3 regions of the Thalassotalea piscium genome follow, and region 1 is predicted to be linked to each of the others. Evidence: predicted binding sites of a transcription regulator. Region 1 holds the regulator's gene; each other region holds the start of a gene.
The links. Region 1 encodes sigma-54, which starts transcription at its own class of promoters, with help from an activator protein. Its sites were predicted from a motif close to GTTGGCACGNNNNTNGNNT; they were not measured.
Positions count from the first base shown of each region.

Region 2: a site for sigma-54 is predicted at 2,524-2,542, ahead of QUD79_RS10530 (DUF1328 domain-containing protein). Genes of this name have one in related genera too.
Region 3: a site for sigma-54 is predicted at 1,802-1,820, ahead of QUD79_RS05055 (DUF3192 domain-containing protein). Genes of this name have one in related genera too.

Region 1 is NZ_AP027362.1:588,914-593,511, forward strand. It holds gene QUD79_RS02500 (HPr family phosphocarrier protein) at 1-147, opposite strand, end outside; gene rapZ (RNase adapter RapZ) at 163-1,017, opposite strand; gene ptsN (PTS IIA-like nitrogen regulatory protein PtsN) at 1,090-1,542, opposite strand; gene hpf (ribosome hibernation promoting factor) at 1,575-1,862, opposite strand; gene QUD79_RS02520 (RNA polymerase factor sigma-54) at 1,891-3,399, opposite strand; gene lptB (LPS export ABC transporter ATP-binding protein) at 3,469-4,194, opposite strand; gene lptA (lipopolysaccharide transport periplasmic protein LptA) at 4,204-4,598, opposite strand, start outside.
Region 2 is NZ_AP027362.1:2,427,403-2,432,000, forward strand. It holds gene QUD79_RS10520 (response regulator) at 1-429, shown strand, start outside; gene QUD79_RS10525 (response regulator) at 440-2,413, shown strand; gene QUD79_RS10530 (DUF1328 domain-containing protein) at 2,583-2,759, shown strand; gene QUD79_RS10535 (hypothetical protein) at 2,786-3,067, shown strand; gene QUD79_RS10540 (PA2779 family protein) at 3,219-3,590, shown strand; gene QUD79_RS10545 (PA2778 family cysteine peptidase) at 3,562-4,548, shown strand.
Region 3 is NZ_AP027362.1:1,178,899-1,183,496, forward strand. It holds gene queF (NADPH-dependent 7-cyano-7-deazaguanine reductase QueF) at 1-727, opposite strand, end outside; gene syd (SecY-interacting protein) at 786-1,358, shown strand; gene QUD79_RS05050 (hypothetical protein) at 1,367-1,687, opposite strand; gene QUD79_RS05055 (DUF3192 domain-containing protein) at 1,873-2,250, shown strand; gene QUD79_RS05060 (GNAT family N-acetyltransferase) at 2,342-2,980, shown strand; gene QUD79_RS05065 (hypothetical protein) at 3,314-3,799, shown strand; gene QUD79_RS05070 (TniQ family protein) at 3,813-4,598, opposite strand, start outside.

The DNA.
Region 1 (4,598 bases):
AATACTGCTCGCGTCAGCATCTTTTCCTGCTAAGGTAACGGTTACTTCAGCATCAAACTTGTGGCTTAATTGCGCTAACTTAGTGGCAGCTCTCGCATGTAAGCCAAGCTTATTAGATATCATTAACTTTTTGTTATATTTGGCCATGAATATTTGTATTTCTTACGTTGTTGATTTATCGATATCGCGATGGCGTGATTGAACATCGGCTCTTTCTTTACGTAAATTGTTTGCTAATAATTCAGCAATAAATACGGAGCGGTGCTTACCACCGGTACAGCCTATTGCAATGGTGACATAACTACGATTATTTCGCTCTAGGTGGGGTAGCCATGTCATAAAAAAGCTGTTTATTTGCCAGACGAATTTAGTCACTATTGGTTGAGATGAAAGGAAATCTTTGACTGGCTGATCTAACCCGGTATAAGTTTTAAGCTCCTTTTCCCAAAAAGGGTTTGGTAAAAAGCGAGCGTCAAATACATAGTCTGCATCTTGAGGTACGCCGTGCTTAAATCCGAATGACTCAAACACAACAACCATAGTGCCAGTTTTTTTACCTAAAATTCGCTCTCTTACCAAATCTGCGAGTTGGTGAGGGGTTAACTGGCTGGTATTTATGTATAAATGAGCGCGACTAGATATAGGCTCTAGTAACTTTTTCTCTAAAATTAGTGCCTGATCTAAGGCAATGTTTTGTCTAATTAATGGGTGTAATCGGCGAGTTTCGCTAAAGCGTTTAATTAAATCAGAGTCATCAGCATCTAAATAAAGAATATTTAGTTCAACAGTTGTGGGCAGGTAATCAAGTATTTCAGAAACGTCAGCTGGGTCGTTAGGTAAGTTTCGAACATCTAAGCTGACTGCGACTGTTTCATAATCATTTATTACGGTATGTGTTAACGCCGGTAGTAAATTTACGGGGATATTGTCAACACAGTAATAGCCTAAATCTTCAAGTACGCGTAGTGCGACACTTTTACCTGAACCTGAGCGACCACTCACAATGGTTAATTTCATTTTTCAGCCTTATTTGGCAAAATGTGTAGCCAATAATAGTGTTTATCTATCAATGGCTATAGTGTTAAAAAATTAACTGGCTTGTTTAATTAAATCAAACATTTCTTGCGCAGTAGTACTCTTTCGAATTTGTTTGCAAAGCTGTTTGTCGGTAAACAGCTCTGCGATATTTTGTAATGTCACTAAATGTTCTTCGCATTGTTGCTCAGGAACAAATAATGCAATAAAAATATCAACAGGTCTATTATCTATCGCGTCGAACTCTATCGGTTGTTCACTAGTGGCAACTATTGCGACAGTTTTGTTTGAATTAGTTAATCGGCCGTGAGGAATGGCTATACCATTACCTATCCCTGTTGAACCCATTTTTTCTCGTGCCATCAAACTTGTTAATAATTCATAAGTTGATGAGTCGTTAAGTTCGTTAGAAGCTGCATCACAGATAACTTCTAGTATTCGCTTTTTACTTGTGGCTTGAACTGCACATAAAGTGCAGTTCAAGCTAAGTAGTTCAAGTAACTTCATGATACCGGTTTACTTAGCTATATTTTATAGCGTTAATGTTGAGTTATTTTGCCTTTATATTTTAATATTTGGCGATCTAGTTTATCGACGAGTCGATCTATTGAAGTATACATATCCGCGTTATCGGCTTTAGCATGTACTTCTGTTCCGCTAAGGTTAACGGTTGCCTCCGCTATTTGACTATTCTTTTCTACTGTTAACACCACGTAAACATTATGAATTTGATCAAAATGTCTTTCTAATTTTGCGAATTTTGTATTTACGCTTTCACGTAATGCCTCGGTAATTTCAACATGATGACCTGTAAGATTAATTTGCATAACATTCAATCCTTATTGTTGCGTTTACTTAAAGTAAACTTTTACGTTGATTAGAAGGGGGAATAGATAAAGACTCTCGGTATTTTGCAATTGTTCTTCGTGCAACATTAATACCCTGCTCTGCGAGTAGTTCAGCCATTTTGCTGTCACTTAGCGGTTTAGCTGGTATTTCTGCAGCCACAAGTTTTTTAATCAATGCTCTAATTGCAGTTGATGAGCACTCGCCACCGTTTTCGGTACTTACATGGCTAGAGAAGAAAAACTTAAGTTCAAATATGCCTCGAGGAGTGTGCATATATTTTTGTGTTGTTACGCGAGAAATTGTAGATTCATGCATATCTACAGCTTCTGCAACATCGTTTAGCACCATGGGGCGCATCGCTTCAGGTCCATGTTCAAAAAAGCCTTGCTGGCGCTGCACGATACAGTTAGACACTTTTAATAACGTGTCGTTGCGGCTCTCTAAACTTTTAATAAACCATTTGGCTTCTTGCAAGTTTGATCTAATAAATTGGCTATCAGTTGAGGACTTCATAGAGCGTGCCATTGAGGCATATTGCTGGTTTACTGACAATTTAGGCGCAGTATCAGGATTGAGCTCAACAACCCAACGACCATTTTTTTTCTCAACGGAAACATCAGGAATAACGTATTGGTCTTCACCTTTAATGACACTGTCACCGGGGCGAGGATCTAATGTTTGAATTAAGCGGATAACCTCACGGAGCTGATCTTCTTTTAAGCGAGTTTTACGCATTAATTGTCGATAATCACGACTACCAAGTAAATCGATATGCTCGCGTAATACTAATTTGCTTTCTTCTAGCCAGGGTGTTGATTTGTCAAATTGATTAAGCTGAATAATTAAACAATCAGAAATGCTACGTGCACCTACACCTATAGGGTCGAACATATTAATCCGTTTAATAACGGCTTCTACTTCATCTAGCTCTAGATCGTCAGCGCCTACACTTTCTAATATTTCTTCAGCTGAAACAGTTAAATAGCCAGCGTCATCAATAGCATCTATGATCGCTGTGGCAATCGCGCGGTCTGTATCAGAGAAGGGAGTTAAGTCCATTTGCCAACGCAGGTGGTCTTGAATTGAATCGACAGTTTCGCCCTGATATGTGTAATCTTCGCTCGCAACACCTACGCCTGTATTTGATACACCGGCACTAAAACTTTCATCCCATGTTGTGTCTATATTTAATTCTTCAGGGATCTCGTTTTTGTCCATTGCCTCAGTAGTGGATATTTCGTCTATCGTTGGTGTAGAGTCTTCACTGCCATCATTATTATCAGTCGTACTTGTTTCAGTTGTAGAGGCAGAAAAAGCATCATCGAAATTATCTGTACTACTTTCCTGATCTGAATTTGAAGATTCATCAACTTCTAATAATGGATTACTGTCTAACGCTTCTTGTATTTCTTGTTGAAGATCCAAGGTCGACAGTTGCAACAATCTTATTGCTTGTTGCAACTGTGGAGTCATTGTAAGTTGTTGTCCAATTCGGAGCTGCAGACTAGGGCGCATCGAAATACTTATGTTCCTTTAATTATTAATAACGTTTATCGCATTAACTAATACTATAGTTTGAATATACTATAGCGTGAATTGCTCACCAAGGTATACATCTCTTACTGTTTGGTTGGCCAGTATTTGATTTGAATCCCCTTCTGCGATCAATTCGCCATGACTTACAATATAAGCGTGTTCACATACATCTAAAGTTTCACGTACATTATGGTCTGTAATTAATATACCAATGCCTCGTTGTTTTAAGTGTAGAATAATTTTTTTAATGTCTCCTACTGAAATAGGGTCAACGCCTGCAAAAGGCTCATCAAGTAAAATAAACTTAGGATCAGCAGCCAAGGCACGGGCAATTTCTACACGACGCCGCTCGCCACCTGAAAGACTCATACCTAAATTGTCTTTTATGTGGTTAATATTGAACTCTTCTAATAAATGTTCAAGCTTTTCTTGACGTTCAATCTCAGAAAGTTCTTTTCGTGTTTGTAAAATGGCCATTATATTGTCGTGTACAGTGAGTTTTCGAAAGATTGAGGCCTCTTGAGGTAAATAACCAATACCTTTTCGTGCGCGTTCGTGCATAGGGAGTAAGGTGATATCTTCATCGTTGAGTATTATACTGCCACTATCATTAGGCACTAACCCTACAATCATGTAAAACGATGTTGTTTTACCTGCGCCATTTGGTCCAAGTAAACCGACAATTTGCCCTTCTTGAACCTGCAAGCTTACATTTTTTACTACTTTACGGCCTTTATAAGCTTTCGCTAAGCTTGTGGCACAAAGAGTTGATATTTCCATAAGTTAATTTTTATCCAACGCTTTGGGTTGTAATACAGTTTTTACTCGATTATTTTCATCACTATCCGCATCGCTATCGGCACTGACTTGTTCCGTGACAAAATTGTAAGTAATTATACTGCCACTGACTTTGCTTCCTTCTTGGCGCAATTCTGCGTTACCAGAAATTACTACGATATTTTGGCTAGGCTGATATTTAATTTCATTAGCTTGTAAGTATATGGGCGTACCGTCATCAAGCTTTTGAGAAAAGGTTGCAGGATTGCCTTTGGCTATATATGTTTTTTCGTCGGTTTCGGTGTCAGTGATCACCTGTACTAAATCAGCTTTGATCCGTAACGTGCCTTGAGTGATCACAACATTATCGATATAGCTAAATATTTTATTTTTTAAATCAG
Region 2 (4,598 bases), 1.8 Mb from region 1:
ATGGCTGATGACGATGAAGATGATCGTTTACTTGCACGCGATGCATTAATTGAAAGCAGAGTAATAAACGAATTACACTTTGTTGAAGACGGTGTTGAATTACTCGATTATTTAACACACCAAGGCAAATTTAAAGACAAAGAAAGCGCACCTAGGCCAGGACTAATACTGCTTGATCTAAATATGCCCCGTAAAGACGGCCGAGAAGCGTTAAAAGAAATAAAAGCTAACCCTGAATTAAAGGGTATTCCTGTTGTTATTTTAACAACGTCAAAGCAAGAAGAAGATATGGTCAAAGGCTATGAACTGGGTGCAGCGTCATATATTACTAAACCTGTTAACTTTGAAGGGCTTGTCGACTTAATGAAAGCACTAGGTAAATACTGGGTAGAGTTTGTTGATCTGCCATCGTATAACGAAAAAAATTAGTAACAACACTATGTCTAAGTTAAGTACCCGTATTTTATTAGTTGAAGATGACGAAGATGATTATATTCTCACCTGCGATTACCTTCAGCAAATGCCAAGTCATCACTTTACTATTGACTGGGTCGATAACCCTGTTGAAGCATTAGCGCTGCTAAAAGCAAATACCCATGATATTTGCTTGTTAGACTATCAGCTAGGTGGTTTAAACGGTTTAGCGGTACTTAAACAAACCTCTGCTGATGGCTGCACTGTGCCAATTATTATGCTTACAGGGCAAACAGATACTGAACTTGATAACAGCGCGCTCGATGCCGGTGCGGTAGATTACTTAGTAAAATCTGAACTTAATAGCGCAAGATTTAACCGAGCAATTCGCTATGCACTGGCAAGAAAAGACATAGAAAATGAACGAGTTGAACGAATAAAAGCTGAGGCTAAAAGCCGATCCAAAGATAAGTTTCTAGCACATTTAAGCCATGAATTACGTACGCCACTCACCTCAATACTTGGCTATACAGAATTACTACTGAGTGATCACGCTAACAATGCAATTCAACCTGAACTTACTACTATATTAGACAACGGTAAACACCTATTGGGGTTATTAAATAATGTACTCGACCTCTCTAAAATTGCCGCTGGAAAGTTTGAACTCAATAACACCACAGTGTCATTTGAAAGCTTTATTGTAGATGTTTACACACTCATGTCTATGTCGGCACAAGATAAAGGTATTAACCTAAATTTAATTGCTAAAACCAAACTACCTATCGAAATTACGGCTGATCCCCTTAGATTACGCCAAGTGCTGATTAACATTATTCATAATGCAATTAAATTCACCAATCATGGCTCTGTTGACCTTCATATTTGGTTAGAGGATAACGCCAATAAGCCATGCTTATGTTTTTCAATAAGCGATACCGGTGTTGGTATACCTGACAGTTTGTTAGCAACAATATTTAAACCTTTTGAACAAGTTCAAGATATTGTTTCACGTAACGAAGAAGGCGCAGGCCTTGGTTTATCAATTTGCAGTGAACTGTTAAAGCATATGGGTGGCAATATATCAGTTGAATCAACACTAGGTGTGGGTAGTAAGTTTGTAGTATCGATTGACCCTGGCAACATTTCAGGTGTTGAACAAAAAACGTTATCCTTCAAGCGTAGCGATTATAAGTCATCAACAGAAACCCTTAGCAAACTTTCAGGCAAAGTATTAATTGTTGATGACATTGATGATATTAGACGATTAATTGGCTATGTTTGCCGCTCCTTTGGCCTTGAAGTGAGCTATGCAAATAATGGCCAGCAAGCGATTTCAAAAATAGTTTCAGCAAGCGAGTCTTGTGCACCTTATGATCTAGTTTTAATGGATATTCACATGCCTGTGTTAGATGGTAAAAGGGCTATATCTCAGCTTAGAAACATGCACATAAACACTCCAATACTAGCAATAACTGCGGCAACAATGAAAGGGGTACAACGAGAGTTGCATGACCTAGGCTTTAATGACGTAGTTCCCAAACCCATAGATAAATACGAATTACATCAAAAAATTATGCAGCAGCTCATTAAGTCTCCGCTTGATTCAACAGTGCAACATAAAAACAACACCAAAAAAAACATTAAAAATAATGAACGTATACTGCTAATTGAAGACGATGTTGATGCTGCAGAAATCACTGCATTATTACTTCAAAGCTTAGATAAAGCAGTAACAATAGCTCACAGCGCAACAGCAGCAAACAACATACTTATTACAGATAAGCACTGGCAGTATATATTAGTTGACATGAACCTGCCTGATGCTAATGGCCTAATCCTCAGTTCGTCACTAAAGCAGCAAGTACCCAATGCCAATATAACCATTGTTAGCGGTAATCAGGTATCAAAAGAAAGTATTGCCCAATCGGGGGCCGATAAAGCGCTACTCAAACCAATAAACCTCGCACTACTTCAACAACTGTTTGATCAACAGTAACTTCTGCATACTGTGCAACTACTACAAAAGTACCTTGTAATATTTACCTAACCTTTTAAACGCCCAAATCAAGAAGATAAACAATACACTTACTTTTCAGTCACTTAATACATGGCACAACTATCGCATAGTTAAGGTATGTCAAACAATAAAGTAAAGGAGAAATCTAATGTTAAGTTGGGCATTCACTTTTTTAGTTATCGCAATAATCGCAGCCATATTTGGCTTTAGTGGAATAGCAGGTGCAGCAGCTGGAATAGCAAAAATTATCTTTTTCATCTTTGTAGTTTTACTTGTTATATCACTGATAGTTAACGCATTACGAGGAAAAGCTCCAAGAGCTTAACCATTATATTTTTTAAGGAGAATTTCATGAATATTAATAAAAACATTTCAATTACAGCACTAACACTTACCGTACTACTTAGCTTAGCAGCTTGTAGTGATGATAAAGCTGAAAACGCAGGTGAAAAAGTAGACAACGCAATAGCTAATACTAAAGATGCTGCAAAAGATGCTGGTGACAACTTAAAAGACGCCGCTGAAAGTGCAAAAGACAAAGTTAAAGATTTAGCAACAGATACTGGCAATGCTATTGAAGATGCCTGTGAAAAAGCTAAAGACAAACTTGATGTAAAAGATACTGATTGTTAAACACTAGTGCCAAACAATAGATATTATACCTAGAGGGTATATACCTAGTGAATTAAGTCATTTTAGTAAAAGACTAAAATCATTTAATTCACATTATTTTCATTACTTTAAGTTAAAATTAATTGAATAAATTAAACAATAAGGAAAGAAAATGAAAAACATGATCATGCTATTCGCAGCACTGCTAACTAGTATTTTACCAGTAACTACATTAGCAGGAACAGTAAGTTCTGCTTCAGTTATTGAGCAACAACGATCTGCTATCACCAAGCAACAAATATTATCAATGGTTGAAACAGATAAAGTGCAACAGCAATTAGTAGCGTTAGGTGTAAGCCCTGATGATGCAAAGCAACGTATCAATAACCTAACCAATGCCGAATTAGCATCGTTAAATAACCAAATTAACGATGCCCCAGCAGGCAGTGGTGTTGTTGGAACAATATTTACAGTGCTTCTTGTGGTTGCTGTGCTTGATTTATTAGGCGTTACTGATGCTTATTCGTTCATCGACCCTATTTAAATTAGCCAATAAAGTAATAAAGGTTGGCATTATAGCCAGCCTTTTTTCTCTGCTTGGTTGTGCCACCCCACCACAAACATTGCAGCTTGTTGAGCACGCGCCAACCAACATACCTGCTAAAGTAAATATTCAAGGCGTTCCTTTTTACCCTCAACAAGCCTATTATTGTGGGCCAACCACGCTTGCTGAGGTGTTTGAATACAATGGCGTAAAACAAACACCAGAACAAATTGCTCCGCAACTATTTATCCCAAAAAGGCAAGGTAGTTTACAGCTAGAAATGGTTGCTGCCATTAGACAACAAGGGTTTCTTGCTTACGCTAAACGTGGTTCATTAACAGAGTTAATGGATCTAGTTAACCAAAACATCCCAGTTATTGTGTTGCAGAACCTAGGCCTTTCTTGGTATCCATTATGGCATTATGCTGTTGTTAAAGGTTATGACTTACACACCCATGAGTTTATTCTTCATTCTGCTGACATTGAAAATCGCAGGGTATCAATGCAAGTATTTGAACGCACATGGCAACGGGCAAGCTTTTGGTTTGTTGCAGCGTTAACACCAACACAAAGCACAACACCTCTAGATGACTTTACTTATATTAGTGCCGCTCAAGATTTAATATCAACAGGGCAAGCGTTGGCTGCAATACCTTATTTACACAATGCCATTAAGGCTTGGCCAAATAACTGGTTAAGTTACTTTTTACTTGCCAATTATTATTTAGAGAAAGACGAAAACAAAAGCAGTAATTTAACCAAGGCTATTTTTTGGTTTGATCAGGGCATTAGCAATGGACAAAAGCAAAGCCATTATTTAAATAACTATGCTTATGCACGCTTTAAAAACGGTCAGATTGAAGAGGCAAAAATTCTCATTAATAAGGCTGTAACTCTGTCACCGACAGATGAAAACATATTAGCAACACAAAAAGAAATTTTTGCTACGAATAATTAACAATACCATTAATCTCAATAACTATGCGATCATTTATACTGGCTAAAAAA
Region 3 (4,598 bases), 590 kb from region 1:
AGTATTTCATCAAGTCGATAAATATTCTCTCAACACATTGCTCATGAAACTCATTGTGCTGACGAAATGAAACTAGGTACTTTAACAACGACTGATGACAAATTTTAGCGCCTTTATAATCAATATAAATTGTCCCCCAATCTGGCTGATTAGTGATTAGGCAGTTAGATTTAAGGAGATGGCTGACTAATTTTTCACTGACAGGTTTTGGTGAAACAGATAGTTGAAGTAAGCTAGGGTCTAGCTGATAACTATCTATTTCAATATCTAAGTCATCAATACATTCATAATCACTTTTGATAAATGATAAGGCAGGGCATTGTTCAACGTTAAATAATGTAACCTCTACTTCACCTTCAACAATTTTTTGTAGATCAGTGAGAAGTGCTTTTTCTACATCTTTACCAGAGTTAAAGCGGCTTTGATTAAAGCTATTTAAATATAATTTAAACGATTTTGACTCTACAATATGAGCAGTGGTGCAAGGAAACCTAAACTCTGCCAACGCAACAATGGGCTTGCCTTTACTATTTAACCAAGATAACTCATAGCCATACCAAACATCTTCACCTTTAAAAGGTAAAGTACTTGCTGTTATCGAAAGTTGATCTCGGTTTAGACTACGCGGTACACCTTGTAGTAAACTAGGATCGTAATACTGACTATAGCTAGTTGATTTACCTAAAGTAAGTTGGTCTAATAATGAATTGTTACTGTATTGACTCATGATGTTAAATTATTGGGTATTTGTGTTCTATTTTACTGTATTTAGTTAGGAGAAGATATTGTTAAACAGCGGTTTATCCTCGTCACTTTGGTTGTTTAGTCAAAACTATGTTGAAGCTTATAAAAATCAGCTTAATCATTTACCGCTAGTTGAAATAGATGAGCAGTGGCCATCGTCATGTATTGTAAGTCAGTTTGACGAGCAGTTTAATACTTGGTTACCTCACAAAGTTGAGTCAACATTATCATTTGAAAACGTCGAAAAAGCTTTAGATGTAGAGTTACACACAGATATTTGTCAATACTTTACAACAATTTTTAGCGATAGTATTGCAGCAAATTGCGAACATGGAGAGTTGTCTTTGCTGTTCGCATGGAGCGAAGAAGATTTTGCACGATTGCAAGAAAATATTATTGGACATATTTTAATGAAGCGAAAGTTAAAGCAAAAAATTACTGTGTTTTTCGCAATCACAGATGATGAAAACTTTATCTTATCTATCGACAATGCCGACGGTTCTGTTTGGGTTGAAGGTATTGGTTGTGAGCCGCACAAAAAATTAGCAGACTCGTTGAACGAATTTATTCAACAATTAACGCCATTTGTATATCAGGGAGACCATCCTAAATAAGCTCAACTTTATTTTATCTTATCTATTTTTGATTCTAACTTGGTTATCCTCTGTTTTAATTGAACAATTTCTTGTTGGAGAGGATCAATCGCGTCAGCAATTAATTGCGTGATATTGTTAGTTGCTACAAGTGTTGAAGATGCTTTTATTTCAGTATCTCTGTTCAGGTTTATATTTTCTGGCTGATGTTGCCAATTTTTAAGCGTATTAATGAGCAAAGCTAAAGGAGCTGGTTGGCTTAACTTAGTTTTCACTAAGGCAAGAGTGGGCTTTTTACCTGCATTAGCGAGCTGGTTAGCGATGATTAAAATTTCTTCAGAAGTTGTCATAATAATTAAATAGCTGTGTTTAATTGACCATATTTTAGCTAAATAGTTAACTAAAGTCTTTATACAATTTAGTTTAATCTTTTCTTATTCCTTATATTTCAGTTGATTAAGGTAGTTGGCCTATAGCTTGCTATTAATTAGTTAAATAACCCATTTATTTAACAAGCTATTTTAAGGAACTTTCAATGAGCAAATCATTAATTGCGCTAACTCTACTTGCATCACTTTCATTAACAGGCTGTGTAATCGCGGTAAACGGTGAAGGAGATGGCAGTAACTTTTCATCAGACTTTAGTGATAGAGAAAGCGAAAATCGAAAAATAATTTCTAAACTTACTTTAAAGTCTAGTATTGTTGATGTGCAAAATCGCTTAGGGTTAGCAGATTTTACAGAATCTTTCGAGCAAGCAGGTCAAACGGTTAATGTGTTGTATTACCGTACACACCGTGTGCACAAAGACGGGTTAACAACTAAAGATGAATGCACTTATTTGCACTTTGTTGATGGGGCGTTAATTGATACCGGAAATGGCGCTGACTATAGTAGAAACATAAAAAATTAATCAACTGTTTTGCAGTAAACCTGCGCTCAATATTTGATCTTATTTTAATTTACCTGCTATGGTAGATACAAATAATAATATAAGGTTTTTTATGAGCGCAGATTTAAAAAAGGAAAGTGGTGTTGAGATCAGGGCAGCCTATCTTGTTGCTGAAGACTTGAAAGTAGCCGCCTCATTATTATATCAAGCCTACCACGACGATCCCGTTTTTTTAGAAATATTTGACGGTGATAGTATCGATTATGAGCAACGTTTGCGTACATCTATTCGAGAAGAGTTAGGTGCTTTTTGGCATGCTAAACAACCTATAGTAGGACTTTATTTAGGTGAAACCATGGTTGGTGTTGCTTGCTTAAATAAATCAGACGAAGGTGTTTCTTCTGGCAGGTTTTGGCATTGGCGTTTAAAAATGCTACTTGGCGCAGGTTACTTTAGTACCAAGCAAATGATTGAAAAAGAAGATATTATTTTATCGTCAGTGCCGATGGAAACCTTTCATATGCTAGCCTTTATTGCGATTCATCCTTTGCATCAACAACACGGCTTTGGCCGTTATTTAATGGCTGCGGTGACCACCATATTGGAAGAGCACCCAGACAGCGAAGGAGTCGCCGTTTTTGCGACTACAGAAAGATATCAAACATTTTTTACTGACGTTGGTTATCAGCTTATAACAAATGTTACTGTAGGCAATGTTTCTGGCTCACTTATGGTTAATTACAGAGAGTAAAGCCATATACCACTGTTCAGCTATACAACCTAATTTATGTCAATAAGGACTGCTATGTATCAGTCCTTTTTTAATGTGTAGATCTTGGGTTTTCGTGAGAAATCGATCTCAAATAGAATAACGCCTGCAAAGAAGTTAACATTTTTTGATTTTCAATTTTGCTTCAGAGAACGCGAGAATCTTGTTATAAACATCATGAATTGCGAGAAATCCATATAATCTAATAACGCCTAAAACAAAAAAACTTTAAATTAACTTTATAATTTTACAGATATTTTACAAGCTAATAAATTAGCAAATATAAACATTGTTTGATTTTAATAGGAGTAAATAGTGATTTTATATATTGGGTTAATTTTTGTTTTTAGTATTGTTATCTTTTTTTATTTCCTTCCAAACCATAAATTTTATAGTCGTCCTCATTATTTATTACTTTTGGGATTCAGCATATGTATTGTGGCTGCTACTTTTAACGATTTAGCAGCACTTATCATTGGGAAGTATCCAGTGTTATCAAAGCAGCATAATGTCGCTGTGTTACAGCAAGTGTCATCTTTATCATTAGCTGCCTTAGGGGGAGGTATAATAAGCTCTGCTTTTATGATTAGGGTTCAGCTTGCCCATACTAATAGAAAGTACATATTAAGAGAGCAACTTGATTTCTTAAAGCGAAATAACGAAGATCTAAAGAAAGAGTTGGAGCAAGCAAAGATAGCGTCGAATAAGGAACTAATGAGTTATTTTGTTGGAGAAAGGGTTTCTAACAAGAGGGAGGTTCGTAAGATAAATAAGGAACTAGAAATGCTAGACAAGCTATAGTGAATAAGCTTGTTTATCCAAACATATCTAGTTGTTGTTGTGCTTGCGTATTCTCAGAAAAGCAACACTCTAATACAGTATTAAGTTCATCTGATTTTTCGTAGATAAACGGTGATAATTCAGGCTCAAATTTCTGTTGTTTTAAGTGTTTGATGATTTTGCTAGAACAAGCATTTTTGCTTTCTGCCCAGTGGTCTATACAAATATAACTTTCTAAAAACGAGGCAATAGATTCTCCTGTGTAACAACGAATTGTCGGCTTCGTGATGAGTTCATCAATGTAATCAAGCTTACCTAATTGAACCACACGGTCTCTTGAAATACCAAGAATACGCTTGGTACGAGGCAATGTTACTGCGCTTAATGATTTTAAAAATATGGTATCAAGAAATTCTGCTAATACATTTTCATTGATGCAAATAGTGTCGATTAGCGTATCTTCTGTTAGGTCAATGTAAATGGGTAATTTGTGCTTGTAAATTTCGACTAATGCTTCATTACAGTCGAGCGTATATCTATCCAATAAATGTGATAAGTCAGTAAGCTTTATAGTCTCATGCTGCTTAGCTGTATTTTGCTGGCGTGTTTGATTAATAAAGTCTGATATATCAATAAAGCTAAAACGGCCTCGCCCCACACTCGTGACGGTTGATATTGACGGTAATTTAAATAAACCACGTGCTAACGACAAATCACACTTCAGCATGTTAGCAAAACCAGTTTGATCTAAGTGGTTAATCAGTAGTTCATCTAGTGCATGATATCTATTTAACAACGCTGCTTTATTTCTCGCGGTACA